3 regions of the Streptomyces sp. NPDC090994 genome follow, and region 3 is predicted to be linked to each of the others. Evidence: riboswitches for the same ligand, from Rfam matches in the RefSeq annotation. Region 3 holds a riboswitch; each other region holds the start of a gene.

Region 1 (9,462 bases), on a different contig from region 3:
CAGCAACAGGTACGGGGTGAGGGCGGCGGCCCGGGGCGTGCCTTTCGGGGCCGGTCCGCCGGCCGCCCCGGCCGTCCTGCGGACGCCGGCCGGGCCGGAGGGCGGCCGTTCGGTCTGCACGGTCATGCTCGCGAATCTCTCTACTCGGCCGGTACGACGCCGGGGGCGGGGGCCGGTGGCCGGCCCCCGCCCCAGCTCCTACTGCTGCTGCGCCAGGCGCTTGTTGAACTCGCCCTCGACCTGCTTGGCCGCCTCCGCGGGCGACTTGCCGTTCAGTACGGCGGTCATGTACGTCTTGATCGGGTTGGGGGCGTTCTCCACCGCGGCCCACTCCGGGATCAGCGGCGTGGTGCCGCCGACGGCGGCGGCCGGGGCGGCGGCCTCGGCGGGGGCGTTGCCCTTCAGGTTGGTCTGGAGCGACTCCTTGTTCGGGATGACGCCGTTCTCCTTGGCGAGCTGGCCCTCGAACTTGTCGGACAGGGCGAGCTTCAGGAACTCCTTGGCCAGGTCCTGCTTGGTGGAGCCGGCCGCGACGGCCAGGTTGGAGCCGCCGAGGAAGACGCCCTCGGGCTTGTCGGCCGTGGCGCCGGGGATGGTGAAGTAGCCGATGTCCTGCTCGATCTTCGGGTTGGCCTCGATGGCGGTGGCGGCCTCCCAGCCCATGCCGATGAAGGCGCCGACGTCGCCCTTGGCGAACACCTCGGCCTGCTGCGGGGTGGCCTCGTCCTTGTCCTTGGGGGCCTCGGAGAGCGCCTGGAACTTCTGGTAGGTCTCCATCGCCGCGGTGACCTTGGGGTCGGCCAGGTTGGAGACGTACGTGTCGCCGTCCTTCTTGACCAGTTCGGCACCCTCGCCGATCACCAGGCCGACGAAGTGGTACCAGTTCTGACCGGGCAGGTAGATCGGCTCGGCGTCGGTCTTGGCGCCGATCGTCTTCAGGTCGTCGTAGAACTCGTCCCGGGTCTTGGGGGTGTCCTTGATGCCCGCGTCGGCCCAGACCTTCTTGTTGTAGACGACGACGCGGTTGGCGAAGTACCAGGGCGTCGCGTACTGCTTGCCCTCGTAGACGGAGGAGGCGTTGAGGGACTCGGTCCACTCGCCGCCGATCTCCTTCTTGAGGTCACCGAGGTCGGCGAGGCCGCCGGTCTTGGCGTAGGCGGGGGTCTGGGTGTTGCCGATCTCGAAGACGTCCGGCGGGTTCTCCTCGGAGAGGGCGGTGGTGAGCTTCTGCTGGATGCCGTTCCACTGCTGGATCTCGAACTTGACCTTCGAACCGGTCTGCTTCTCGAAGGCGGCGCCCAGTTCCTTCTGCCACTGGTCGGGGGACGATCCGTCCATCACCCACACCGTGAGGGTCTGGCCCTTCGTCCCGGCCTCACTGTCGCCGCCGTCGCCGCCCCCGCACGCCGCGATGGAGACCATCATGCCCGCGACACCGATCGCGGATATCAGCTTGCGCTTCACGCCACCCTCCTCAGGGATGCCACAACCCCCCTGCCTCCCCGCGGTAACTCGCCGACGCGTGACCGCCCTTGGGGCCGGGACTGGACCAATGGTGTAGACCAGTACGGGGAGACTGGCCCAGACCAATAAGACTGTCAAGGGTGTGCAACCGGCCGCCCGGCCTCCGTGATGCGACCGAGATATGCAGGGACCTTTCATTCCCCGAGGGGCGGATCGGACCCCCGTCGGATGCCCGTACCAGACACCCGGCGGCGGCCGTGCGAAGGGGCCCGGCCGGTGCGTACCACGCGGGCTTGACGGCGCGGTGGACTAGACCAACGGTGGCCCCAGAGGTATACAGAGGGGGTCACGGAGCGTGCGGGACCAGCCCGCGGTGAGCCGTGCCACGATGTGAGCCGCGGCCGGCCGGGGACGTCGGCCGCTTCGGCATCCGGAGCCGGGAAGGCAGCGATGAGCACCGACGTCAGCAGTGCGGAGAACGAGGGTGGGGCGACCGTCCGTACCGCGCGTGTGCCCAAGTACTACCGCCTGAAGAAGCATCTGCTCGACATGACGCGGACCCAGGCGCCCGGCACACCGGTCCCGCCGGAGCGCACGCTGGCCGCCGAGTTCGACACCTCCCGCACCACCGTGCGCCAGGCCCTCCAGGAACTCGTCGTCGAGGGCCGCCTGGAGCGCATCCAGGGCAAGGGCACGTTCGTCGCCAAGCCGAAGGTCTCGCAGGCGCTGCAACTCACCTCGTACACCGAGGACATGCGTGCCCAGGGGCTGGAACCCACGTCCCAGTTGCTGGACGTCGGCTACATCACCGCCGACGACCGGATCGCCGCGCTCCTGGACATCGCGGCGGGCGGCCGGGTGCTGCGCATCGAGCGGCTGCGCATGGCCAACGGGGAGCCGATGGCCATCGAGACCACCCACCTGAGCGCCAAGCGCTTCCCGGCCCTGCGCCGCTCCCTGGTCAAGTACACGTCCCTCTACACCGCCCTCGCCGAGGTCTACGACGTCCATCTCGCCGAGGCCGAGGAGACCATCGAGACCTCGCTGGCCACCCCGCGCGAGGCCGGCCTGCTCGGCACCGACGTGGGCCTGCCGATGCTGATGCTCTCCCGGCACTCGCGGGACCGGGACGGTCAGCCGGTGGAGTGGGTGCGGTCGGTGTACCGGGGGGACCGGTACAAGTTCGTGGCCCGGCTGAAGCGGCCGCGGGACTGACGTTCCCTCCCCCTGAGCTGCTTTCACGGGGACATGCCGGTCTTCGGGACCGATATGCGGACGGGGTCTTCCGCTGTCGTGTAACCGTCACCTAGATTGCCTCCGCATTACAGGGGTGACCACTAGGGGACGGAGCCGCCGCATGTCGCAAGCCTCAGGAACGAGCTCGGGGCCGGTGGTGACGCCGGTGCGCGTGATCATCGGGATCTGCCTCGTCGCACCGTTCGTGGCCATGCTCTGGGTCGGGTCGTACGCGAAGACCGACCCGGCGTTCATCGGCATCCCGTTCTTCTACTGGTACCAGATGGCCTGGGTGCTGATCTCGACGGCGCTGACGATGATCGCGTACAAGCTGTGGCAGCGTGACCAGCGGGCCCGGCGCGCTCCTGAGGGGGGTGCGGGCAGGTGAACGACGGCGTCAACGGCGTGGCACTCGCCGTCTTCGTCTTCTTCTTCGTCCTGGTCACCGCGATGGGCTTCCTGGCCGCCCGCTGGCGCCGGGCCGAGAACGAGGCCAGCCTCGACGAATGGGGCCTGGGCGGACGCTCGTTCGGCACCTGGATCACCTGGTTCCTGCTGGGCGGCGACCTCTACACGGCGTACACCTTCGTCGCCGTCCCGGCGGCGATCTACGCGGCGGGCGCCTCCGGCTTCTTCGCGGTGCCGTACACGATCCTGGTCTACCCGCTGATCTTCACCTTCCTGCCGCGCCTGTGGTCGGTCTCGCACAAGCACGGGTACGTGACGACCTCGGACTTCGTGCGCGGCCGGTTCGGCTCGAAGGGACTGTCGCTGGCGGTCGCCGTCACCGGCATCCTCGCCACCATGCCGTACATCGCGCTCCAGCTGGTCGGCATCCAGGCCGTGCTGGACGTGATGGGTGTCGGCGGCGGTGAGGACACCAACTGGTTCATCAAGGACCTGCCGCTGCTGATCGCCTTCGGCGTGCTGGCGGCGTACACGTACTCGTCCGGGCTGCGGGCGCCCGCGCTGATCGCGTTCGTGAAGGACACGCTGATCTACCTCGTGATCGCGGTCGCCATCATCTACATCCCGATCAAGCTGGGCGGCTTCGACGACATCTTCGCCGCGGCCGGCGACAAGTTCGAGGCGGCGGGCGCGGGCGGCGTGACCCCGCCCGACACCGGCCAGTGGACGTACGCCACGCTGGCCCTCGGCTCGGCGCTGGCGCTGTTCATGTACCCGCACTCGATCACCGCGACGCTGTCCTCGCGCAGCCGCGAGGTGATCCGGCGCAACACCACGATCCTGCCGCTGTACTCCCTGATGCTGGGGCTGCTGGCCCTGCTGGGCTTCATGGCGATCGCGGCCGGCATCAAGGTGAGCAACGGCCAGCTCGCCATCCCGCAGCTCTTCGAGGACATGTTCCCGGACTGGTTCGCGGGGGTGGCCTTCGCGGCGATCGGCATCGGCGCGCTGGTCCCGGCGGCCATCATGTCGATCGCGGCGGCCAACCTCTTCACCCGCAACATCTACAAGGACTTCATCAAGCCCGACGCCACGCCGGAACAGGAGACCAAGGTCTCCAAGCTGGTGTCGCTGCTGGTGAAGGTGGGCGCGCTGGTCTTCGTGCTCGGCATGGACAAGACGGTCGCGATCAACTTCCAGCTCCTTGGCGGCATCTGGATCCTGCAGACCTTCCCGGCGCTGGTCGGCGGCCTGTTCACCCGCTGGTTCCACCGCTGGGCGCTGCTGGCCGGCTGGGCGGTCGGCATGGTCTACGGCACGCTCGCGGCGTACGGCGTCTCCTCGCCGACGCAGGCGCACTTCGGCGGCTCGTCGGAGGAGATCCCGGGCATCGGGGAGATCGGGTACATCGGTCTGACGGCGTTCGTGCTCAACGTGCTGGTGACGGTGGTCCTGACCTTCGTCCTACGCGCGGCCAAGGCCCCCGACGGCGTCGACCAGACCCGCCCGGAGGACTACACGGCGGACGCGGGCGACCCGGGCGTGGAGGTGGAGCTGCCGCCGGCGACCGCGGGTTCCGCCCACTGACGCACCCCGTGCGGGGCGTGCGGCGGTGTGCCGCTTCGCCGCGTGGGCCCGAGCGACCGCACACACCCCGCGGCGACGCCGCCGAGGAGGCACACCTCGGCGGCGTCGCCTTCGTTCCCTCCCCCGGTCCGTCCTCACTGTGCGAGCCGCCCCGCCGACCCGGCGGACACTACATCTGGGGTCGCTTTCCTCACCCGGCACAACATGTATGCTCGTGCTCGCTGTCGCCGCAGGGGAATCCGGTGCGAATCCGGAACTGTCCCGCAACGGTGTACTCGCGTGTCCGCACGCCAGTCCAGTCCGAGTACCTGCCGACAGTGCGCCCGGCCGTCCGGTCCGGGCGCCTGACGTCCGGGCCTCGTGGAATGGGCCGGTGGACGCGACGCCGAGCGCGCTCGTGAGCTGCCCCCTGCCCTCCGCAAGGCCCCGTGCCGAGCGAGGGAGTGCTCCCCATGACCATCGCGCCAGCCGACCCGGTATCACCGGTCGGCCCGGCTCCGGCAACGCCCCCGGTGCCCGAGGACAGGCCCGGTGCCGCGCTGCTGCGGACCCTGACAGAACTGACCGCCGACCTCCCCGACGCCGACCCCGGCCGGGTCGCCGCCGCCGCGCTGCGCGGCCGGTCCGCGCGGGCCGACGAGCCCGAGCTGCGGGAGCTGGCCACGGAGGCCGCGGCCGGCCTGATCTCCGAGGACCCGGCGTACTCGCGGCTGGCCGCCCGGCTGCTGACGCTCACCCTGCGCGCCGAGGCCGCCTCCCAGGGCGTGACCACCTTCACCGAGTCCGTCGCCACCGGCCACCGCGAGGGCCTGATCGCCGACCGCACGGCCGAGTTCGTACGCCGGCACGCGGACCGCCTGGACGCGCTGCTCGACCCCGCCGCCGACGACCGCTTCGGCTACTTCGGTCTGCGCACCCTGCACAGCCGCTACCTGCTGCGGCACCCGCACACCCGCAAGGTGATCGAGACGCCGCAGCACTTCCTGCTCCGCGTCGCCGCCGGCCTCGCCGAGGACGACACACCCGGGTCCGCCGACGAGGTGGCCGCGCTCTACGGCCTGATGAGCCGCCTCGACTACCTCCCCTCCTCCCCCACCCTCTTCAACTCCGGCACCCGGCACCCCCAGATGTCGTCCTGCTACCTCCTGGACTCCCCCAGGGACGAGCTGGACTCGATCTACGAGCGCTACCTCCAGGTCGCCCGCCTCTCCAAGCACGCCGGCGGCATCGGCATCGCCTACTCCCGCGTCCGCGCCCGGGGTTCACTGATCCGCGGCACCAACGGGCACTCCAACGGCATCGTCCCGTTCCTCAAGACGCTCGACGCCTCGGTCGCCGCCGTCAACCAGGGCGGCCGGCGCAAGGGAGCGGCGGCGGTCTACCTGGAGACCTGGCACGCGGACATCGAGGAGTTCCTCGAACTGCGGGACAACACCGGCGAGGACGCCCGCCGCACCCACAACCTGAACCTGGCGCACTGGATCCCGGACGAGTTCATGCGCCGCGTCGAGGCGGACGCGGACTGGTCCCTCTTCTCCCCCGCCGACGTCCCCGGACTGACCGACCTCCACGGCGCGGAGTTCGACGCGGCCTACCGGGCGGCCGAGGCCAACGGCCTGGCCCGCAGGACGCTCCCCGCCCGCGAGCTGTACGGCCGCATGATGCGCACCCTCGCGCAGACCGGCAACGGCTGGATGACCTTCAAGGACACCGCCAACCGCACCGCCAACCAGACCGCCGAGCCGGGCCACGTCATCCACTCCTCCAACCTCTGCACGGAGATCCTGGAGGTCACGGACGACGGGGAGACGGCGGTGTGCAACCTGGGCTCCCTCAACCTGGCCGCCTTCGTGACCGGCGAGGCCATCGACTGGGACCGCCTGGACGCGGCCGTCCGCACCGCCGTCACCTTCCTCGACCGGGTCGTCGACATCAACTACTACCCGACCGGGCAGGCGGCCCGCTCCAACAGCCGCTGGCGCCCCGTCGGCCTCGGCGTGATGGGTCTCCAGGACGTCTTCTTCAAGCTCCGGCTGCCCTTCGACTCCGCCGAGGCCAGGGCCCTGTCCACCCGCATCGCCGAACGGATCATGCTGGCCGCCTACGAGACCTCCGCGGACCTCGCCGAGCGCGGCGGCCCGCTGCCCGCCTGGGAGAAGACCCGTACCGCACGCGGGGTCCTGCACCCCGACCACTACGACGTGGAGCCGGTCTGGCCCGACCGCTGGACCGCCCTGCGCGAGCGCGTCGCCCGCACCGGTCTGCGCAACGCCCTGCTCCTCGCCATCGCCCCGACCGCCACCATCGCCTCCATCGCGGGCGTCTACGAGTGCGTCGAGCCGCAGGTGTCCAACCTGTTCAAGCGCGAGACGCTGTCCGGCGAGTTCCTCCAGGTCAACTCCTACCTGGTGGCCGACCTCAAGCGGCTCGGCGTCTGGGACGCCGGCACCCGCGAGGCCCTGCGCGAGGCCAACGGCTCGGTCCAGGACCTCGACCGGCTCCCCGAGGACGTCCGCCGCCTCTACCGCACCGCCTGGGAACTCCCGCAGCGCGCCCTGATCGACCTGGCCGCCGCCCGTACCCCGTACCTCGACCAGGGCCAGTCCCTGAACCTGTTCCTCCAGACGCCGACCATCGGCAAGCTCTCCTCGATGTACGCGTACGCCTGGCAGCGGGGCCTGAAGACCACGTACTACCTGCGCTCCCGCCCGGCGACCCGCATCGCCCGCGCCGCACAAGCACCAGCACCAGCACCAGCACAGGCGGCCGTCGCCTGCTCCCTGGAGAACCCCGAGTCCTGCGAGGCCTGCCAGTGACGACCCACCCGGCGAACCCGACCAAGAACCTGCTCGACCCCGGCTTCGAGCTGACCCTGCGCCCCATGCGCTACCCCGACTTCTACGAGCGCTACCGGGACGCCATCAAGAACACCTGGACCGTGGAGGAGGTCGACCTCCACTCGGACGTGGCCGACCTCGCCAGGCTCACCCCCGCCGAGCAGCACCTGATCGGCCGCCTGGTCGCCTTCTTCGCCACCGGCGACTCGATCGTGGCGAACAACCTCGTGCTGACCCTCTACAAGCACATCAACTCCCCCGAGGCCCGGCTCTACCTCTCCCGCCAGCTCTTCGAGGAGGCCGTCCACGTCCAGTTCTACCTGACCCTGCTGGACACCTACCTCCCCGACCCGGACGACCGCGCCGCCGCCTTCGCGGCCGTCGAGAACATCCCCTCGATCCGCGAGAAGGCCGAGTTCTGCTTCAAGTGGATCGACTCGGTGGAGTCGATCGACCGCTTGGAGACCAAGTCCGACCGGCGCCGTTTCCTCCTCAACCTCATCTGCTTCGCCGCCTGCATCGAGGGCCTGTTCTTCTACGGGGCCTTCGCCTACGTCTACTGGTTCCGCGGCCGGGGCCTGCTGCACGGCCTGGCGACCGGCACCAACTGGGTGTTCCGCGACGAGACCATGCACATGTCCTTCGCCTTCGACGTGGTCGACACCGTCCGCCAGGAGGAACCCGACCTCTTCGACGACGACCTCCGCCGCCAGGTCACCGACATGCTGCGGGAGGCCGTCCAGGCCGAGCTGCAGTTCGCGCGCGACCTGTGCGGTGACGGCCTCCCGGGGATGAACACCGACTCCATGCGGCAGTACCTGGAGTGCGTCGCCGACCAGCGGCTCGCCCGCCTCGGCTTCGACCCGGTGTACGGCTCCGAGAACCCCTTCTCCTTCATGGAGTTGCAGGGGGTCCAGGAGCTGACCAACTTCTTCGAGCGGCGCCCGTCGGCGTACCAGGTGGCGGTGGAGGGTTCCGTCGACCTGGACGAGGACTTCTGAGCCCTCCGGGGCACCGCCGCCGGTTCACCCCGGTACGGGACGCCGCCCCGCACGCCCGCCGGCGCGCGCGGTCAGGGACCCTCGGGCCGCCTGAACGCGCGCGCCGCGTCCGTCAGCGTCAGCGGGGCAGCGCCCGCAGCCGCAGCCGGCGTGGCCGCAGCGTGATGCCGATCCGCGGCCGGGTGTCCGACCCCGGCGCGTGCTCGAACCGGAAGGCGGCGGCGATCACGGCGGTGACCAGCGTCAGTTCGGCCATGGAGAAGTGGTCGCTGGGGCACTTGCGGTTGCCCACGCTGAACGGGGCCATCGCGTACTTGGGCACCTCCCCGCCCCGCCCGTCGAGCCACCGGTCGGGGTCGAACTCCGCGTGCCGCTCGAAGGAGCGCCGGTCGCGCTGGACCGCGTAGGGGCTGTAGATGACGTCCGCCCCGGCCGGGATGCGGTACCCGCCCAGCTCGGTCTCGGCCACCGTCCGGCGGGTCAGGATCCACACGGCGGGATACAGCCGCATGGTCTCCAGGACCACGTTGGCGGTGTGCGTCAGCTGCCGGACGTCCTCGAACGCGACCGGCCGGTCACCCACGACGTCCCGCACCTCGTCGCGGATCCTGTCGCCCAGGTCCGGGTGCTCGGTGAGCACCAGCAGCAGGGACATCAGCACGGAGCCGACGGTTTCGCTGCCGGGGGTGAGGATCGCGATGACCTGGTCGTGGATCTCCTGTTCCCCGATGGGCTCGCCATTCTCGTCCGTCGCGTCCAGCAAAGCCGTCAGCAAATCGTCCGGTTTCTGACTACTGGCCCGGCGGTCGGCGACGATCTCGTCCACCAGGAGATGCAGATCGGCCAACGCCCGGTTGAATTCGCGGTTGCTCGGCACGGGTATCCGGTAAAGCGGCCCGAGGGGGACGACCATACGCTGGTACATGCCG
Region 2 (9,462 bases), on a different contig from region 3:
GTCGCCGGCCTTCAGGTCGGGTCGTACGACGGGCAGTTCGGCGCGGTCGATCGCGGGCCGGATGGGGTCGCGGCCGGCGGGCTGGAGGGCCTTCCAGTTGTCGAAGCGGCGGAAGAGTTCGGGGCAGCACTGGAAGCCGCCGTGGTCCGGCTCGGTGTCATTGAGGGCGATGATGCCCTGGACCCGCTGGGGCAGGACGCCGAGGGTGGTGTCGACGTCCCAGTGGAGTTCGATGTCGAAGCCGCGCTCGCGCTGCTCGATCAGGGCGCGGTCGCGGTTCTTGACGTTGGGCGGGTTGAGGTTGAGGCGGTCCAGGGTGACCCAGAGTTCCGCGCAGTCCCATACGTCGGCGAAGGCGTCGTAGACCCGCCGGGTCTGGCGGCTGTCCCAGACGAGCTGGTGGTGGTAGGCCTCGACGAAGCCGTAGATGTGCAGTTCGCGGTCGAGGTCGGAGCGGTAGGGGCGCTCCTCGTACCAGGTCTCCGGGCGGTCGGGGTCCAGGCCCTGGAACGCCCAGGCGAAGTCCAGCAGGCGCCGGGCGTGCTCGGCCGGTACGGCCTGCTCGACGACGGTGTAGCCGTACGTCTGCCAGTGCGCGAACTGCTCCTCGGTCAGCACCCGCAGGGGGCGGGTCTTCTCCAGGTCGCGCAGCTGGGTGCGGGCGAGGTAGGTGTCCGCGTCCGCGCTGAAGTAGGGGATGTCCGAGGCGGCTCGGTACAGGTAGGGGTCGGGTGTGGCCATGTGGTGCTCCAAGTCGTCGCCGTCGCACCTGCCGTGGACGGCGGTCTGTGCGGAGGGCGTGCCACTGTGCGCACGCGGGAGGGGCTGCGGTTCCGCTCGGGGCCGGGTGGCGGAGCGGGGCGGGGCGGCGGACACCGGTCTCCTGTGCCACCCGCCGAACGAGGCCTCACAATGGACTAGACCAAGCGGCGGTGTCAACACCCGTGGCCCGGCCGCGCGTTGACACCGATTCGAGAAATTCTGGTCGCCGCTCCGCCCTTGACACACCTGATCGCCCTGGGTGCATCGTGGTACTGGTCTGTACCAATGAGCAGGGGGTGGCGTGGGAGGCGTGTCGGCGCCGGGCTCAGCCGGGGCTGGGCCGGCCCTGGCGCCAGTAGCCGTGGAAGGCGATGTCCGACTTGGGCACGGCCCGGTCCCGCACCAGGTGGCGGCGTACACCGGTGGCCAGCCGGGACTCCCCCGCCGCCCAGACGTATCCCCGGCCCGGCCGTGGCTCGGCGTGCCGCACCGCGTCGAGTGCCGCCGCGCCCGGTGCGGCGCCGTCGCGGGCCAGCCAGTGCACCGTGACGCCCTCGGGAACGGCGAGGTCCGTACGGAAGTCGGCCTTGACCGGCACCTCCAGGAACACGTCCCCGGTGAGGGAGGCGGGCGCCCCGTCCAGGATGGCCAGGATGGCCGGCAGCGCGCTCTCGTCACCGACGAGCAGCTGCCACGCGGCGTCCTCGGGCGGCAGGTAGGTGATGCCCATGTCGAAGACGCCGGCCGGGTCGCCGGGCCGGGCGCCCCGCGCCCAGGCGGAGGCCGGGCTGTCACCGTGCAGGGCGAACTCGATGTCCAGTTCCCCGAGTCGGGGCCGGATGCGGCGGATGGTGTAGTTGCGCACCCAGGGCCTGCTCGCCTTCGGCATCAGCAGCACCTCGGCCATCCACGCCTCGCTGTCGCGGCGCGGCATCCGCAGCCGCTCCTGGCCCGCGCGGGGGAAGAACAGCCGTACGGTCTGGTCGTGTCCCATGGGTTCCAGGTGGGCCAGTTCGGGACCGCCGAGCGTGACGGTCAGGAAGGTGGGGCTCAGCCGCTCGGTCGCCCGCACCTCCAGCGTGATCATGCGCCGGGTCCGGGGCATGCGCGTCTTGGGCAGCAGACTCATCGCTGTCTCGCTCTCGTCGTGGTGGTTCGGTGGTACGGCTCACAGGTCCACGACGAGCCGGGCCGACCGTGCGCGGGAGACGCACGGATACATGCGGCCCGCCGGGGCGCCGATGTCGTCGCGGTGGTCGGGTTCGCCGCCCAGGACGGTGAGTTCGCAGCTCCCGCAGACGCCCTCCCGGCAGCCGGCGGACACCGCCCGGCCGCTGTGGGCCAGGGCGTCGAGCATCGGCTTCCCCTCCGGCACCTGCACGGTGCCGCCCGACCGGACGCACACCACCTCGAAGGCGGTGTCGGGGCCGAACTCCCGGCGCAGCGGCCGGAACCGTTCCGCGTGCAGACGCCCGGCGGGGAAGACGGCCTCGGCGGCGGACAGCAGGGGCGCGGGGCCGCAGCAGTAGACCAGGCTGGCGTCGTCCAGCTCCGCGGCCAGGGCGCGCAGGTCGGGCCGGCCCTGTTCCCGGGTGGCGACGAGGCGCACCCGGTCCCCGTACTGCGCGCGCAGGTCGTCGGCGAACGGCATCGTGTCCGTCGACGGGCCCACGTACACCAGCCGGGCGGGTGTCCCGGCCGCCGTCGCCGCCCGCAGCATCGGCAGGACGGGGGTGATGCCGATGCCGCCGGCCAGGAAGAGGTAGCCCGGCGCGGGCAGCAGCCGGAAGTGGTTGCGCGGCGCCGACACCTCCAGGCCGCGCCCGGCGCGCAGGAAGCGGTGGATGTACTCCGATCCGCCCCGGCTGAGGCGGTCGTGGCGCACGGCGATCCGGTAGGCGTCCCGGTCGGCGGGGTCCCCGCACAGCGAGTACTGGCGGGTCAGCCAGTTGGGCAGGGAGACGTCGATGTGGGCGCCCGGCTCCCAGGGGGCGAGCGGGCGGCCTTCGGCGCCCTTGAGGGTGAGGGAGACGACGTCCTCGGTGAGGGGTGCCATGCGGTCGACGACGACGGCCTGCCGGGGCGGTGGTGACAGGGGCGGAGGGGCCTGGGGCGGAGGGGCCTGGGGCGGTGGTGACAGGGGCGGAGGGGCCTGGGGCGATGGGGTTTGAGGCGGCGACGGTGGCATGGGGCGGTGTCCTTCGGTGTGCGGCGGTGTCCGGGCCGGGTCAGTACAGTTCGCGGTAGCCCTCTTCGAGGCGGCTCGCGATGATCTCCGGGTCGATGTCGAGGCCGGACTGCGCGACGGCGACTTCGCCGACCGAGGGCATCTCGTCGGCGAGTGCCTGGGCGGCGGGGTCCCACAGGCGGGACCGGATGAGCGCGCGGCCGCAGTGGAAGTACACCTCGTCCACCTCGACCAGGAGGGCCAGCACCGGCCGCCTGGCCTCGGTCTCCATCCGGGCCAGGACGTCGGGCTCGTCGGTGGGCCGGGCGCGGCCGTTGACGCGCAGCGTCTCCCGCATGCCGGGGATGAGGAAGAGCAGCCCGATGCCGTCGTTCTCGGCGAGGTTGCGGAAGGAGTCGGCGATCCGGTTGCCGGGGCGGTCGGGGATGGCGAGCGTGCGGTCGTCGAGGACCTTGACGAAGCCGGGGTAGTCGCCCCGGGGCGAGCAGTCGGCGCGGCCCCGGGCGTCGGCCGTGGCCATGGTGAGGAACGGCGAGTGCGCGATGAACCGGCGGAAGTAGGCGTCCAGGCGGTCGGTCTTCTTCGCCGCGGTCATGGCGTCGGGTTCACCGAGCCGGGCCCGGACCTCGTCCGGGGGAACGCTCCGGCAAGGCGTGGCGACATGCGTCATGAAGGGTCCTTCCCAACAGGAGGATCGGCAGCCGTCCTTGACGGCTCCGCCGCAGGTCATGCCACTATTGTGAGCAATTACTCAGGTCGTTCGCCACTCGCTTTCGCGGCCCTGACCAGGAGGTTCCATGACATCCGGCCGACGCGCCATCGCCCCACGTAAACAGCCCCGTCAGGTCCGCGCCGAGCTGACCCGGCAGCGCATCCTGGACGCGGCTGCTCACATTTTCGAGGAGTACGGCTACGCGGCGGGCACCACCAACCGGATCGCCGAACGGGCGCGGGTCTCGATCGGTTCGCTCTACCAGTACTACCCGAACAAGGACGCGATCCTGGTGGAGTTGGTGACCCGGCACCTGGAAGCCGGGGAGGCCAGTGTCGCCCGGTACCTGGCCGAGGGGCTGCCCGCATCGCTGGAGGACACCCTCCGGGTGTTCGTCCGGGCCGCCATCGAGAACCACGTCGACGATCCGCGGCTGCTGCGCATCATGGCCGAGGAGGCACCGCGGTCGCCGGAACTGCTGGCGAAGGTGAACGACTACGAGGCGGAACGCTTCCGGTACACCCAGGAGTTGTTCGAGAACCACCCCGAGGTCCGGGTGGCCGACACCGAGGCCGCCGCCCGGCTCGCCGTGACCACGGTGGAGCTGGTGGTCCACAAGGTCTGCTCGGCTCCCGACCCGCTGGACACCCGGCGCCTGGAGGACGAACTCGTCGCCATGCTCCACCGGTACCTCACCGGCCCGGGGTGAGCGTCAGGCCGGGGGCAGGGGCGGGGACGGCCGGTCGGTGCGGCGCAGGAAGCGGATGACCGGGTGGCCGTGGCCGTCGTCGGTGACCTCGGCGCGGACGCCGTAGACCCGTTCGATCAGGGCGGGGGTCAGGACGTCGCCCGGGGTTCCCTCGGCGACGGCCCGGCCCTCGCCGAGGACGAGGACGCGGTCGCAGTACATCGCCGCGAGATTGAGGTCGTGCAGGGCGACGACCGTGGTGACGGGCAGGCTCACGACCAGTTCCAGCAGGTCGAGCTGGTGCTGGATGTCGAGGTGGTTGGTGGGTTCGTCCAGCAGCAGTTCGCGCGGTTCCTGGGCGAGGGCGCGGGCTATCTGGGCGCGCTGGCGTTCGCCGCCGGACAGGGTGTGCCAGGACTGGTCCGCCCGGTCGGTGAGGCCGGTGCGGTCGAGGGCGGCGGCGACGGCCCGGCCGTCCGCGGCCGACCCGGCCGCCCAGGGGCGGCGGTGCGGGATGCGGCCGAGGGCGACGACGTCCCGGACGGTCAGTTCGGTCTGGGTGTGGGCGTGCTGTTCGACGGTGGCGATACGGCGGGCCGCGGTCCGTCGGCCGACGCCGGTCAGCGGCCTGCCGTCGAGGGTGACGACGCCGGCGGCGGGCTGGAGCACGCCCGCGAGCAGTCTGAGCAGCGTGGACTTTCCCGACCCGTTGGGGCCGAGCAGGCCGACCGTCTCGCCCGGGCGGGGGGCGAGGGTGACGCCGTCCACGACGAGCCGGCCGCCCGCGCGCCGGCCCACGCGGTCGGCGCGCAGGCCCCCGGCCCCGGGAGCGGCCGTCTCGCGAGCCGTCTCGGGGACAGCCGTCCCGGGGCCGGCCGTCTGGCCGACCGTCTCGGGGCCGGCCGTCTCACTGGTCGTCTCGGGACCGGCCGTCTCGCCGGTCGTCTCGGCACCGGCCGTCTCGCCGGTCGTCTCGGCACCGGCCATCTCACCGGTCGTCTCGGAGACGACGGTCTCGGGCTCGTTCACGTCCGCCTCCGGCCCCGGTAGAGGACGGCCACGAAGGCGGGCACGCCGATGAGGGACGTCACCACTCCCACCGGGATCTCCTGCGGGTCGAGGACGGTACGGGCGAGGGTGTCCACCCACACCAGGAAGACGGCCCCGGTCAGCACGGTGACCGGCAGCAGCCGGGCGTGGGCGGCGCCGGTGAGCGCGCGGGTGGCGTGCGGCAGGACCAGGCCGACGAAGCCGATCGCCCCGGCGCAGCTGACCAGGGCGGCGGTGAGCAGGGCGGTGGCGCAGAGCAGGACGAGGCGGGTGCGGGCCACGCGCACACCGAGGCTCGCCGCGGCCTCCTCGCCGAAGGTGAACGCGTCCAGGGTGGCGGAGTGGACCAGGCAGACCACGAGTACGGCGGCCAGCACCCCCGCGCACAGCAGCACCTCGGTCCAGCCGGCGCCGGTGAGCGAGCCCAGCAGCCAGAACATCACGCCCCGGGTGGTCTCCGCGTCCGCCGAGGTCAGCACGGTGAACGAGGTGAGCGCGGAGAACAGCTGCATGGCGGCCACCCCGGACAGCACCACCCGGTCGACGCTGCCGCCGAGGCTGTGGCTGAGCAGCAGGACCAGCCCGAAGGAGAACAGCGCGCCGAAGAACGCGCCGGCGGACAGCGACACCGCTCCCCCGCCCACGCCGAGCACGATCACGGCGACCGCCCCGGTCGAGGCGCCGGAGGAGACCCCGAGCACGAACGGATCGGCCAGCGGATTGCGCAGCAGGGACTGCATGACCGCCCCGCACAGCGCGAGGCCGGCGCCGCACACCGCGGCCAGCATCGTGCGCGGCATGCGCAGGTCCCACACGATGCCGTCGCGCAGCGGGGCGAGGCCGGTCTGTCCCAGCCCGAGGTGGGCGGCGACCGAGGTCCATACGTCGGCGGTGGAGATGTCGGCCGGTCCGATGGTCACCGCGACGGCGACCGACACCGCCAGCGCGGCCAGCCCGGCCGCGGTGAGCAAGGGGGTCCGTATGCCGGTCACTCGGCGAGTCCGAGGTCCCGCAGGCCGGCCGCCACCTTTTCGATGCCCTCCACGGTGCGGATGGACGGGTTCATCGCCTGTCCGCTCAGCAGGACGTACCGCTTCTTCCGCACGGCCGTGAGGTTGCGGGTGGCCGGGTTGGTCTCCAGGAACTGGATCTTGGCCTTGGCGGTCTCGGCGGTCTGGGACTGGCGGGTCAGGTCGCCGAGGACGATGACGTCGGGGTCGCGGTCGGCGACGGTCTCCCAGTTGATCTGGGGCCACTCGTCGTGGGTGTCGGAGAAGACGTTCCGCGCGCCGAGGGCGCGGGTGATGGCGCCGGGGGCGCCGCAGCACCCGGCGAGGTAGGGCGACTGGGCGTTGGCGAACCAGTACATGAGGGAGACGTCGGACGCCTGGAGGCCGTCGGTGGCCTCGCGGACCCGCGCCTTGAGCCGCTTCACCAGTTCGTCGCCGCGCTCGTCCACGCGGAAGGCGTGCGCCAGGTCGTGTATCTCGCCGTACACCGTGTCGAGGGTGAGCGGCGTGCTGCGGGAGCCGTCGCCGCCGCTGTCGTTGTCCTTGCCCGCGGCGCAGTCGGACGGGGAGACATAGGTGGGCACGCCCAGCTTCTCGAACTGTTCGCGGGTGGCGACGCCGCCCGTGCCGAGCGTGGAGACGAACGAGGCGGTGACGAAGTCGGGCCCGGAGTCCAGGACCTTCTCGAAGGAGGGGGCGTTGTCGGCGAGGCGGGGCACCCCGGCGTTCGCCTTCTCCAGGCCCTTCATCACGGGGTCGGTCCAGGTCGCGGTGCCGGCCAGGCGGTCGGCGAGCCCGAGGGAGAGCAGGATCTCGGTGCTGCCCTGGTTGAGGGAGACGGCGTGCCGCGGCGCCGACTTCAGGGTGACACGGTGTCCGCAGTTCTCGAGGGTGACCGGCCGGCCGGCGGACGGGGAGCCGTCCGCGGCCGGGGCGTCGCCGCCGGAGGTGCCGCAGGCGGTGAGCAGCAGGACGGAGGTGAGCAGCAGGGCTGCGGAACGGGGGACGGAACGGAGCACGGGCATGCCTCGGGTGTCGGGGCTCTGGACGCGGAGCCTGGCCTGTGATCGACCTCCGCACGGAGCGCGGAGGTGCCAGCAGGTCTTCGGACTCGGGTTCGTCCGGACGAGGCGCCTTCCCAGGACCGTTCCCGCCGTCGCGCGGTTCCCGTCCCAGTGGCGTCAGTGCCCCGCCCGTCCCCCTCACCGCTGCGCGTCAGTTCCGGATTCCCACCGGATTCCCTGACCACCGAGGTGGCGTGACTGGCCTCGGCAGACTACCAAGCCCCCCGACCGGGGTGGTGCGGCGGGGCGACAGCGGTGAGGCGCTGCCGCATCCGCTCGACGCCGACGGGGGTGCGCAGCGGCGCGGCGGTCGCACAGCCGGGCAGGCCGGCCTTGACCAGGGCGCTGAGCAGGGCCCGGGGGCCGCTGTCGAGGTAGGTGGTGAAGCCGTCCCGGCGCAGGGCGCACAGGGTGTGGTGCAGGGCCATGGGTTCGGTGAGGTGGGCGGCGGCCGCGGTACGCAGCTGGGCGGGGGTCCGCGCCCAGTGCCCGGCGGTGGTGTGCACGGCGAGGGCGGGGCGGGCGATCGGCTGGGCCCGCAGCAGACGGCGGAAGGACCGGTGGACCTCCCCGAGCAGCGGATGGTGGAAGGCGGTGCGGCTGGTCAGCCGGGTCACCCGGTGCCCGTCGTCCAGCAGCGCCCGCTGGAGGCGGACGAGCTGGCCGTCGGGACCGGCGAGGACCGTCTGGGCGGGCGCGTTGCGGGCGGCGATCCGTACCCGCTCCGTGCCGCAGGTACGGATCAGGTCCGCCGCCCGGTCGGCGCCGGCGTCGGTGGCCACCATGCCGGCCGCCGGGAGCGCGGCGGTCCGCAGCAGCCGGTCGCGTACGAGCAGCAGCTGGACGCCCTGGCGCACGGTGACGGCCCCGGCGGCGGTGAGGGCCGCCAGGTCCCCGACGCTGTGGCCGAGGACCGCGTCGATCCAGGGGCCGGCGAGGTCGAGCAGGACGGTGGCGGCGGCGACCACCGCGGCGTAGGTGGCCAGGTCGAAGCCGAGCGGGTCCGCGCGCAGGAGTTCCTCGGGGCCCGGGGCGTCCGCCTCGGTGAGGAGCCGGCCGACCGGCACGGCGGCGGGGCCGCGGTCCGGCGTGTGGGCGTCCACGGTCGCCAGCACCTCGGCGACCGCGGGCACTTCGCGCAGGTGACGCAGGGCGCCTGGGAGGTAGGCGCCCTGCCCGGGACACATCAGCACGGTGCGCGGCCGGTCCGCCGCCCACGCCGGGGGGCCGTCGGCGCCGGCGGGGCGGGGACTCACGGGACGAGGGTCCACGGAACGTGGGCTCGCGGGGCGGGAGTCGACGGCACGGTGATGCGTGAGACGCCGGTGCTGGTTCACGGGACGGTGGTGAAGGCCAGCGCGACGTTGTGCCCGCCGAAACCCATGCTCGTACTGACCGCCGCCAGCGGTCCGGCGGGCAGCGGTTCGGGACGGCGGCCGACCACGTGGAGATCGATCGCCGGGTCCACGCGTTCGAGGCTGCGGGTGGGCGGCGCCGTTCTGTCCCGCAGGGCGAGGACGGTGGTGACGGCCTCGATGGCGCCGGCGGCGCCCAGGGTGTGCCCGAGGGCCGCCTTGGTCGCGCTGACCGCCACGTCGTCCAGCACCTTCCCGAACGCCGTGTGCAGGGCCTGGGCCTCGCTGAGGTCGCCGACGGGTGTGGAGGTGGCGTGCGCGTTGACGTGCCGGACCTCCTCCGGGAAGAGACCGGCGTCGTTGAGGGCGGCGGTCACGGCGGCGGCGCAGCCCGTGCCACCGGGCGCCGGCTGGGCGACGTGGTGGCTGTCGTTGGTGATGCCCGCGCCGGTCAGGCGGCCGTGCACCCGGGCGCCGCGGGCCGCGGCGTGCCCGGCGCTCTCCACCACCAGCATGCCGGCGCCCTCCCCCATCACGAAGCCGTCTCGGTCGGCGTCGAAGGGGCGGGACGCCCGCTCGGGGTCGTCGCACCGCCGGGACAGCGCGCGCAGCCGGGCGAACCCGGCGAAGACC
Region 3 (9,462 bases):
TAGCCGATCACCGCGGTCACCAGGACGGCGGGCGCCAGGAACCAGCCCGGCAGTCGCCGCCAGGCCCCGCGTGCCGGTGCCCGGCCGAGGGCGAAGCCGTCGGTGCGGGTGGGCCTGCGCAGCCACCACATCCGGTAGCCCCACAGGATCATGCCGATCAGGGCGAGCGCGAGCAGCGCGAGGACGATCTGGTTGGCCAGGCCGAACAGGAGGCCCATGTGGGCGTCGATGCCCCAGCTCGTCATCTTGGCCAGGAGCGGGTAGTCCGCCCAGTAGGTACGGTCCGTGATGTCGCCGGTGGCCGGGTCGACGGCCACCGTGTCATGGCGTTCCGGCCAGCTGCGGGTGTTCTCCTTGACGACGTACGTGGCCTGATCCTCCGTCGGCGGCGACACGTCCAGCACGCCGCGCAGTCCGGCCTCCCGCGCTGCCGCCACGACCGCGTCGATGCCCACGTCGTGCGCGGCTCCCGCCCCCGGGCCGGGATCCTTCCCGCCGGTGGTGCCGGGCAGGGTGGTGGTGAGGGCCGGGCTGGGACCGGCGAGTGCCGACTGGATCTCGCCGATGCTCGCCCCGGCGTGCACGGACCAGGTCATGCCCGTGACGGACAGCCCGAGCAGACCGGCCGAGGCCCACACGCCGACCGCGGCGTGCCAGGACATGGTGCGCTTGCGTCCCTTCGGACCGCCCTGGGGGACGAGGACCCGCCGGACCCGGTCGCGGGCACGGGGAGTGGTCAGCCACAGGGCGAGGCCACCGAGGATCTCCACCCACAGCCAACTGGCCGCGATCTCACTGTAGACACGGCCGGGCTCACCGAGGTTCAGGTGCCGGTGGAGTCCGTCCACCCAGGCCCGCACGGGCATCCACCAGCCGGCGAAGGTGCGTTCCTGACCGAGGACTTCACTCGTGTACGGATCGACGAACGCGGTCTGCGTGCAGTTGTCCGGCAGACCCGGCTTCTCGAAGACGACCCGGGTGCTGTCGGTACGGCCGGGCGCCGGTGTCACCGACACCAGCGTCCCGTCGGGGACCGCCGCACGCGCGGCGGCCACCTGCGCCGACAGCGCCTCGGGGTCGCCGTCCGGAGTCACGTGCAGCTCGTGCCGGTAGACCACCGCCTCGATCTGCGGTGTCGCCGTGTACAGCAGACCGGTGACCGCCGCGACGAGCAGGAACGGCCCGATGACGACACCGGCGTAGAAGTGGAGTCGCAGCAGCAGCGGCCGCGCAGCGTTCCACGACATGCGGGGACCGCCCGTGGTCGCGGTGGCCGCCGTCGTCCCGCCGGCCCGGACGTGCGCACCGTCCGCCTCCGACGCGTCGGACGGCGGTTCCGCGGTGGTCGCGCCCGTCGCCTCCCGCGCCGCACGGCTCTCCGTCATGACGGTCCTCTCTGCCGGACACGGCCACTGCCGCCGTCGATCGTCTGGTGCAGTAGTCGGGCACGGAAAAGCGGAAGTTCCCTCACCCTGTTGTGACGGGCATCACAGAGGTCAGGCGGGTCCGATCTGCTCCGGCGAGGCACGCCGAACGCTCATCGGGCGTCCGTGCCACGCCCCGCGTACAGCGGTCCGCCACCTCAGCCGGTCGCGTCGCTCTCCTCGACCCGTCCGTCGGTCACCCGCAGCCGGCGCTGGGCGACCGCCGCGAAGAGCGCGCTGTCGTGCGTGCCGAGGAGGACGGCCATGCCGTGCTCGGCGCTCTCCTGCGCCAGCAGGCGGACCGCTGCCCGCGCGGCGGTCGGATCGAGAGCGGAGGTCACCTCGTCACAGATGAGGAGGGCGGGCCGGGCCGTCACCGCGCGGATGAGCGCGGCGCGCTGGAGCTGGCCGCCGGACAGGGTGGCGGGAGGGCGGGCCAGGCCGGCCGGGTCCAGGCCGAGGCGGGCGGCGAGCGACACCACCTCGCCGTGCGCCCGGTCCGCGGGCCTGGGGAGTCCACGCCCCGGACGGCCGGTGAAAGCGACGGGCCAGTCTCCTGGCTGCCGGATCACCGCTCGCACCGCCTTCCGACCGGGCGGCCGTGGCGTGTGGGGTTCGCTCCCCGGTCACAGTGGCGGGACCGCGCCGGACTAGCACCGGCTTCCTGGTTCTCGTCACTCGCGTGTACGCCGCGCACTATGCAGGACGGGGTGACGGGCGGAAGTGATCAGTTCCACACCACCCCCTATTGCATGCCTTTTGCAATTACGGATTGGATGCGTGTGCCGTGGTCAAGGAGCAACAAGCAGGAAGGTGCGCCCTCATGCCGGTCCCCCCCACCCGCCGCAGCGTGCTCGCCGCGGCGGTCGCGACAGGCGCCGGACTGCTGCTTCCCGGCTGCTCGGCCACCGGTTCCGGTTCCTCGTCGCCGAAGAAGGGCGGGACACTGAGCGCGGCCTTCCCCGGCGCGGGTGTGAAGGAGACCATGGACCCGCACGCGCAGCGGCAGTTCGTGGACATCGCGCGGCACAAGGCCGTCTTCGACAAGCTCGTCGAGCTGGACTCCACCCTGCGGCCCGTCCCGAGACTGGCCCGTTCCTGGTCCAGCGACGACGAGGCCCGGGTGTGGCGCTTCGAGCTGCGCCAGGCCACTTTCCACGACGGCCACCCCCTCACCGCGGACGACGTGCTGTACAGCCTGTCCCGCATCCTCGACCCGGACGCCGCCGACCACCTGGCCAAGAACTCGCTGTCCCACATCGACCTGGCCAACTGCCGCAAGGTGGGCAAGCGGGGCGTGGAGATCACCCTGGACCGGCCCAACGCCGAACTGCCCAGCCAGCTCGCAATGACCGGGACACCCATCGTCCGGGACGGCTGGGACGATCCGACGAAGCCGGTCGGCACCGGCCCGTTCCGGTTCGTCTCCTTCACCGCCGGACGCAGCTTCACCGGCCGCCGTTTCGACGACCACTGGAACGGCGTCCCGCACCTGGACGAGATACGCATCCTCTCGGCGGAGAGCGAGGCCCGCGCCGCCGCCGTGCGCAGCGGCGAGGTGCACTTCGCGCACGAGATGACGCCCACCTTCGCCCGTACCGTCGCCCGTGACAGCCGGGTGCGGGTGGTGGCCACCGAGCGCAGCGGGGTGCAGGGGTTCGCGCTGAAGACGGACCGGGCGCCGTTCGACGACCCGGACGCGGCGCTGGCGGTCAAGCTGTTCGTGGACCGGGAGCGGCTGGTGGAGGTGGTGTGCTCGGGCCGCGCGGAGATCGGCAACGACCTGTACGGCAAGGGCTACACGTACTACCCGGACGGCCTGGAGCAGCGCGAGCGGGACGTGGCCCGGGCCCGGACACTGCTCAAGCGCACCGGCCTGTACAACAAGAAGGTCACCTTCTACACCTCCACCGCCGCCGACGGTTTCACGCAGGCCGCCCATCTGTTCACCGAGCAGGCCGGGGAAGCGGGCCTGAAGGTGGAGGTCGTCAACGGGCCGCCGGAGTCGTACTTCACGGACGCGCTGACCAAGGGCACCGTCACCAACCACCGCTGCGGCGCCATGACGATCCCCACCTACATCAGCGAACGGCTGCTCACCGACGCCCCGCAGAACCAGAGCGCCTGGAAGCACGGAGACTTCGACGACGCCTTCACCGCCGCGCGGGCCGTGGTGGACGACGAGCGGCGCACCGCGCGGTACCGGTCGGTGCAGACGACCCTGCGCGACCGGGGCGGGCTGGTGCTGTGGGGGCATCCCGAGTGGCTGAACGCCGTCTCCCGCAGCGTCCAGGGGGTGAAGGAGGCCCCACCCAACACCGTGGACTGGGCCAGGTTCGACACGGTATGGCTGGACTGAGTACGGGTGCTGCGCTACGCCCTGCGGCGGTCCGGGTGGACGCTCGTGCAGCTCGCCGCGCTCAGCGTCATCGTCTTCCTGCTGACCGAGCTGCTGCCGGGCGACGCCGCCACCGTCGACTTCAACGAGCAGGCGGGACTGGAGCAGGTCGCCCGGCTCCGGGAGCAGATGGGTCTCGACCGGCCGCTCGCCGAGCGGTTCGCCGACTGGGCGCACGGCCTGGTCACCGGGGACCTGGGGACCTCGCTGGTCGGCGGCGGCCCGGTCAGCGAAGTCCTGTCGTCCTCGGTGCCGGTGACGGCCGCACTGGCCGCCGTGACGATCGTGCTGCTGGTGCCGCTCGCCGTCGCCGTCGGGCTGCTCACCGGGCTGCGCGCGGGCAGTCGCACCGACCGTCTCGTCTCCGCCGCGACCCTTGCCCTCACCTCCGTACCCGACTTCGTTCTCGCCCTGCTGCTGGTCGGCGTCTTCGCGCTGCGCCTGGGCTGGCTGCCGTCGACGTGGGTGGGCGCGGACGACGTGTGGTGGCAGCGACCGGAGTTGTTCGTGCTGCCGGTGGCGGTGCTGCTGGCCCGCACCGTGTGCCTGCTGTCCCGGCAGATCCGCGCCGGGACGCTGACCGCGCTGCACGCCGGTTACACGGTGCAGGCCCGTCGGCTCGGCGTGCCGCCCGTCCGGCTGGTGCTGCGGCACGTCCTGCCGAACGCGGCCGTGCCCGGCGTGCAGGAACTCGCCCGCACCGGCGACCAGTTGCTGGGCGGTGTCCTCGTCGTCGAGGCCGTCTTCGCCGTCCCCGGCACCGCCACCGCGCTGGTCGAGGCGGTGCAGAACCGCGACGTTCCCACCGTGCAGGCGCTCACCCTGGCCCTGGCCGCCGTGGCCTGCCTGCTCAACCTGGCGGCGGACCTCGTCAGCCACCGGCTGGCTCCCCGTACGGAGGTACTGCGATGAACGCCGGCGGACGCACCCGGCGCACGACGGGCGGAGCACTGCTCCTGGCGGTGCCGGTCACCGCGGCCGTCGCCGGCCCGTTCGTCACGGACGCCGACACCCCCTCCGACGGCATGCCCTACGCCCTCGGCGACGGGCATCCGCTGGGCACGGACGGACTGGGCCGGGACGTGTTGGCGCTGGTGCTGCGCGGCGGGACCAGCGCACTGGGTGTGGCCTGTGCCGCCGTTGCGCTGGCCGTCGCCGTGGGCGCCGTGCTCGGACTCGCCGCGGCCGCCTCGCGCAACCGGTGGCTCGACGATCTGCTGATGCGGCCGGTGGAACTGCTGCTGCCGCTGCCGTCGTTGCTGGTGATCAGTGTGGTCGGGGTCGGCTGGCAGGGAAATCCGATCGCGGTGGCGTTGGCAGTAGCGGCTCTGAACGTGCCCGCCGTGGCTCGGCTGTTGCGGGCGGCGGCGCTGGACGCGGCCAGCGGTCCCGTCGCCGAGGCGATGCGGCTGCAAGGGGAGTCACCGGCACGCGTCCTGTTCAGCCACGTCGGACGGGCCGTGCTGCCGGTGGCCGCCGCCGACGCCGGCACCCGGGTGGGCGGCGCGGTCTTCACAGTGGCCGCCGCCAACTTCCTCGGCCTCGGCCTCGATGCGACCTCCCCGGACTGGGGGGTGCTGCTCGCCGCGAGCCGGGAGGCGCTGTTCGTGCAGCCGTGGGCCGTGCTCGCACCCACGCTGCTGCTGGTGATGTTCGTGGTCGGCGCCAACCTGCTGGCGGACGGGCTGCTGCCGCACTCCGTACGGAGCTACGGGAAGGCGACGGCGTGGAACCAGTGATCGAGGTCAGCGCGCTGACCGCGCTGGCCGGCCCGGCCCGGCTGCTCGACGGCGTCGACCTCACCGTCTCCCCGGGTGAGGTGACCGCCCTGGTGGGCCCCTCCGGCAGCGGCAAGACCAGCGCCGCGCTGGCCCTGCTGGGCGAGGCCGCACCCGGCGTACGGCTGACCGGCACGGTACGCGTCGCGGGCGTCGAGGTGGTGGGCGTAAAGGGTCCGACGGGCGCGGCACGCGACGTCCGGGGCCGCGTCGTCGCCTACCTGCCGCAGCACCCGGCGCACGCCCTCAACCCCGCCCGGCGCATCGGCTCGGTCCTGACCGAACTCGTTCGTCTGCACCGGCCCGCCGACGCAGACGGCACCCGTGGCCGTGCCGCCGCCACCGGCCGCGCGACCGGCGCCCTGCGTACCGCCGGCCTGCCCGCCGACCGGGCCGTCCTGCGCCGCTTCCCGCACCAGTTCTCGGGCGGGCAGCGCCAGCGCGTCGTCCTCGCCCAGGTCCTGGCCTGCGGGCCCCGGGTCCTGGTCCTCGACGAACCCAGCACCGGTCTCGACACGGTGGCCCGGCTGCGCCTCGCGGGACAACTGACCCGGCTGGCCGCCGAGGGATACGCCCTGCTGCTGCTCAGCCACGACCACGACCTGGTCCGCGCGGTGGCCGGCCGCACGGTGCTGCTGGAGCGCGGCCGGGTAACCGCGACCGGCCCCACAGCCGACGTGCTGCCCGCGCCCGCCGTCGCGCCCCTGCCGCCCGCTCGCGCCGTGCCCGCTCGGCAGGGCGGGGCCGTGCTGGAGGCGAGGAACCTGACGGCATGGCTGCACCCCGGGCGCCAGGGCGAAGTCCTGCACGAGGTGACGGTACGGGTCGCGGAGGGCGGCTGCACCGCCGTCGTCGGCCCCTCCGGCAGCGGCAAGACGGTCCTCGCCCGCTGCCTCGCCGGACTGCACGAACGCCATCGCGGACACCTCACCCACCGGAGCGAGCCACTCCCCGTCCTGCGGCACCGGTCCACCCGGCAGATCCAGGGCGTGCAGTACGTCTGGCAGGAGGTGCGCAACTCCTTCGACGACCGCCGCACCGTCCTGGAACAGGTCGCCCGCACCGCCGTCCGGCTGCGCGGCCGCACCCCGGCGGACGCCGACCGGCAGGCCCGGCAGCTGTGGGAGCGCCTCGGTCTGACACCGGAGCACGCCACCCGGCACGCCGCCGCCCTGTCCGGCGGCGAGCTGCAACGCGCCGCCCTGGCCCGGGCGTTGCTCGCCGAACCCGACGTGCTGATCTGCGACGAGATCACCACCGCCCTCGATGCCGTCAGCACCGCGCTGGTCACCGCCGAGCTCGCCCGGCTGCGAGAGCGGCACGGCACGGCCGTGCTGTGGATCGGCCACGATCTCGCACTCGTCGAGCGGCTCGCCGACGACCTGGTCGTCCTCGACACCGGACGCGTCGTGGAGAGCGGCGCGGTCCATACGGTCCTCGCCTCCCCCGGCGCCGACACCACCCGCCTGCTGCTGCGCTCCCAGGATCTCGGCCGGCGCTTGACGGACCCACCACTGAACCGAAGGGAACACCCCGCCCCATGACCACCGCCCCCACCTCCCCCGACTGGCAGCAGTGGCAGACCAGCTGGGACCGCCAGCAGGAGTGGTACATGCCTGACCGGGAGGAACGCTTCCGGGTGATGGCCGACGCCGTCGAGGCCGTGGCCGGCCCTGCCCCGCTCGTCCTCGACCTTGCCTGCGGCACCGGCAGCATCACCGACCGGGTACTGCGCGCGCTGCCCGGCGCCCGTACCGTCTGCGTCGACATCGACCCGGCCCTGCTGACCATCGCCCGCGGTCACTTCGCCGGCGACGACCGCGTCACCTTCGTCGAGGCCGACCTCACCGACCCCGGCTGGACCGCGCGGCTCCCCCACACCTCCTTCGACGCCGTCGTGACCGCCACCGCCCTGCACTGGCTGGACACCGAACCGCTGCGCCGCCTCTACGGCGCCCTGGCCGGGCTCCTGCGCGAGGGCGGCGTGTTCCTCAACGCCGACCACATGGACGACGAGTCCGCCCCGCGTCTGAACGCCGCGATGAACGCCCTGCTCACCGCACGCCAGGAGCGGCAGCGCGCCGAGGGCGCCCTCGACTGGGCCGGCTGGTGGTCCCGGGCCGCCGACGACCCCGCCCTGGCCGAACCGGCGGCCCGCCGTTTCGCCCTGCTCGGCGACCCGCGCGAACCCCGGCCCACCGACGCGAGGCCCGACCGTCCCACCGCCGTCCAGTGGCACCTCGGCACCCTTCGCGAACAGGGCTTCACCGAGGCGCGGCAGATCTGGTGCTCGGCGGCCGACGCGCTGGTGGCCGGCCTGCGCTGAACCGCCGTCCCGCACCGGGCCTCGGCGAGGACCATCAGGCGCCGGCGTTCGCCTCCGGTACCGCGGACCCCGACTCGGTGCCGCGCCGCCGGGAGAAGTGGCGGGCGCCGGGTGCGAGGGCGGCGACCGCGGGCGCGGCGAAGCACGTCAGCGCGCACCCGGCCAGGACCGGCCCGGTGCCCAGGGAGTCGATGGCGGGGGCGATCAGGACGAGGCCCAGCGGCGCCAGTCCGTAGGAGAGCAGGAAGTCCAGCGAGGAGACGCGGGCGAGCTTGTCGGGAGCCACCTCGCGCTGGGCGGCGGTGAACCAGGGCACATTGAACAGTTCGATGCCGAGGCCCGCGACGGCGTAGGCGGCGATCACCACAGCCGGGTGGACGTGGGTCATGAGGCTGAGCGGGGCGAAGCCATAGGCCGCCAGGCCGGCCAGAGCGGTCCAGCCCTGCGCGCGCAGGCGCCGGCGGGCGATGAGCACGGCGCCGATGAGGGCTCCGGCGGTGTACGCGGTCGTGGCGGCGGCGAGTACCAGTTCACCGCCGTAGGTGTCCCGGCTGACCAGGGGAAGCGCGACACCGGTGGCGGAGTAGCCGGTGGCGATGACAGCCGTCAGCGCGCCGAGTCCGGCGAGGAACCAGGGATGTCGGCGTGCCTCGCGCACCCCGTCGGCGAACTCGGCGAGCACAGAAGGCCGTCGGTTGCGCTCGCCGTCCGCTGCCTCCTCGCGGGCCGCACCGGCTCCGACGCCGGGAACGAGCGCTGCCAGCAGCCACAGCAGACCGATCCCCACCAGCAGCACGCCCGTGCCGGCGTACAGCGCGGCCAGCGCGGTCAGGGAGGGCCCGGTGAGGGTGGTGACGCGGACCGCGAGGGTGAGGGCGGCGTTCGCCTGCTGTCTGCGGTCCTCTGCCACGACCTCGGCCGTCAGCGCCTGGTAGGCCGGCCGGCAGGCACCCTGCCCGGCTCCGGCAACGACCGCGGCCACCGCCATCAGCGGGAGCGACCGGCCGAGTCCCGCGGCCATCGCGGGCGCCGCGATGGCCGCCGCCAGCCCCGCCCACCGGACGACTCCGCGCCGGGAGTACCGGTCGGCGAGGACACCCGCGACGGGCACCGCGGCGAGGAAGCCCACCGTGCGTGCCGCGAGCAGCACCCCCAGACCGGGCGCGGTGACGGCACCGTCGAGTACCGCGAGGCCGAGCACGAACGGCAGCGCCCAGGTGGCCAGGCCCGACGCGGTGGCTCCGGTCCACAGTCGCAGGAACGCCGCGTCCCGCAGGACGGACCGGGCCGGTGGGCCACCGGCCGTGCGAACACCGGCCGAGGTGGACGGCCCCCTGCGGGGCCGAGGTGTCGGCCGCGATCTGCGGGAGCCTGGGGACGAGCGCACGCGCTGACCCTATTGCGCTGGAATCGCAGGAGCAATGGTTGATCAAGAAGGGTCAGCTGTGCGGGAACAGCCTGAACAGGTTCTCGACCACCTCGGGGCCGGCGCTGTCCTTGGTTCCCGAGTCGTAGGGCGGCTGCGGGGCGTACTCG

Evidence for each region. Region 3 has a riboswitch for cobalamin ahead of ACIQR3_RS35260 (ATP-binding cassette domain-containing protein). Riboswitches for the same ligand answer to the same signal wherever they lie in the genome.
Region 1: it holds a riboswitch for cobalamin, as region 3 does, so the genes downstream of both, ACIQR3_RS00595 (ribonucleoside-diphosphate reductase subunit alpha) here and ACIQR3_RS35260 (ATP-binding cassette domain-containing protein) in region 3, are expected to answer to the same signal.
Region 2: it holds a riboswitch for cobalamin, as region 3 does, so the genes downstream of both, ACIQR3_RS05695 (ABC transporter substrate-binding protein) here and ACIQR3_RS35260 (ATP-binding cassette domain-containing protein) in region 3, are expected to answer to the same signal.

Annotation. Positions count from the first base shown of each region.
Region 1 is NZ_JBIVWS010000001.1:114,492-123,953, forward strand. It holds gene ACIQR3_RS00570 (carbohydrate ABC transporter permease) at 1-126, opposite strand, end outside; gene ACIQR3_RS00575 (extracellular solute-binding protein) at 199-1,464, opposite strand; gene ACIQR3_RS00580 (GntR family transcriptional regulator) at 1,915-2,679, shown strand; gene ACIQR3_RS00585 (DUF3311 domain-containing protein) at 2,822-3,088, shown strand; gene mctP (monocarboxylate uptake permease MctP) at 3,085-4,695, shown strand; cobalamin riboswitch at 4,887-5,026, shown strand; gene ACIQR3_RS00595 (ribonucleoside-diphosphate reductase subunit alpha) at 5,148-7,511, shown strand; gene ACIQR3_RS00600 (ribonucleotide-diphosphate reductase subunit beta) at 7,577-8,533, shown strand; gene ACIQR3_RS00605 (cytochrome P450) at 8,652-9,462, opposite strand, start outside.
Region 2 is NZ_JBIVWS010000002.1:250,717-260,178, forward strand. It holds gene ACIQR3_RS05660 (phytanoyl-CoA dioxygenase family protein) at 1-741, opposite strand, end outside; gene ACIQR3_RS05665 (siderophore-interacting protein) at 1,088-1,891, opposite strand; gene ACIQR3_RS05670 (PDR/VanB family oxidoreductase) at 1,931-2,818, opposite strand; gene ACIQR3_RS05675 (MSMEG_1061 family FMN-dependent PPOX-type flavoprotein) at 2,991-3,620, opposite strand; gene ACIQR3_RS05680 (TetR/AcrR family transcriptional regulator) at 3,748-4,371, shown strand; gene ACIQR3_RS05685 (ABC transporter ATP-binding protein) at 4,375-5,379, opposite strand; gene ACIQR3_RS05690 (FecCD family ABC transporter permease) at 5,376-6,392, opposite strand; gene ACIQR3_RS05695 (ABC transporter substrate-binding protein) at 6,389-7,435, opposite strand; cobalamin riboswitch at 7,489-7,692, opposite strand; gene ACIQR3_RS05700 (ACP S-malonyltransferase) at 7,687-8,730, opposite strand; gene ACIQR3_RS05705 (beta-ketoacyl-[acyl-carrier-protein] synthase family protein) at 8,808-9,462, opposite strand, start outside.
Region 3 is NZ_JBIVWS010000032.1:24,881-34,342, forward strand. It holds gene ACIQR3_RS35255 (PepSY-associated TM helix domain-containing protein) at 1-1,385, opposite strand, end outside; gene ACIQR3_RS35260 (ATP-binding cassette domain-containing protein) at 1,583-1,903, opposite strand; cobalamin riboswitch at 1,954-2,131, opposite strand; gene ACIQR3_RS35265 (ABC transporter substrate-binding protein) at 2,248-3,783, shown strand; gene ACIQR3_RS35270 (ABC transporter permease) at 3,790-4,734, shown strand; gene ACIQR3_RS35275 (ABC transporter permease subunit) at 4,731-5,561, shown strand; gene ACIQR3_RS35280 (ABC transporter ATP-binding protein) at 5,549-7,144, shown strand; gene ACIQR3_RS35285 (class I SAM-dependent methyltransferase) at 7,141-7,926, shown strand; gene ACIQR3_RS35290 (MFS transporter) at 7,961-9,184, opposite strand; gene ACIQR3_RS35295 (DJ-1/PfpI family protein) at 9,366-9,462, opposite strand, start outside.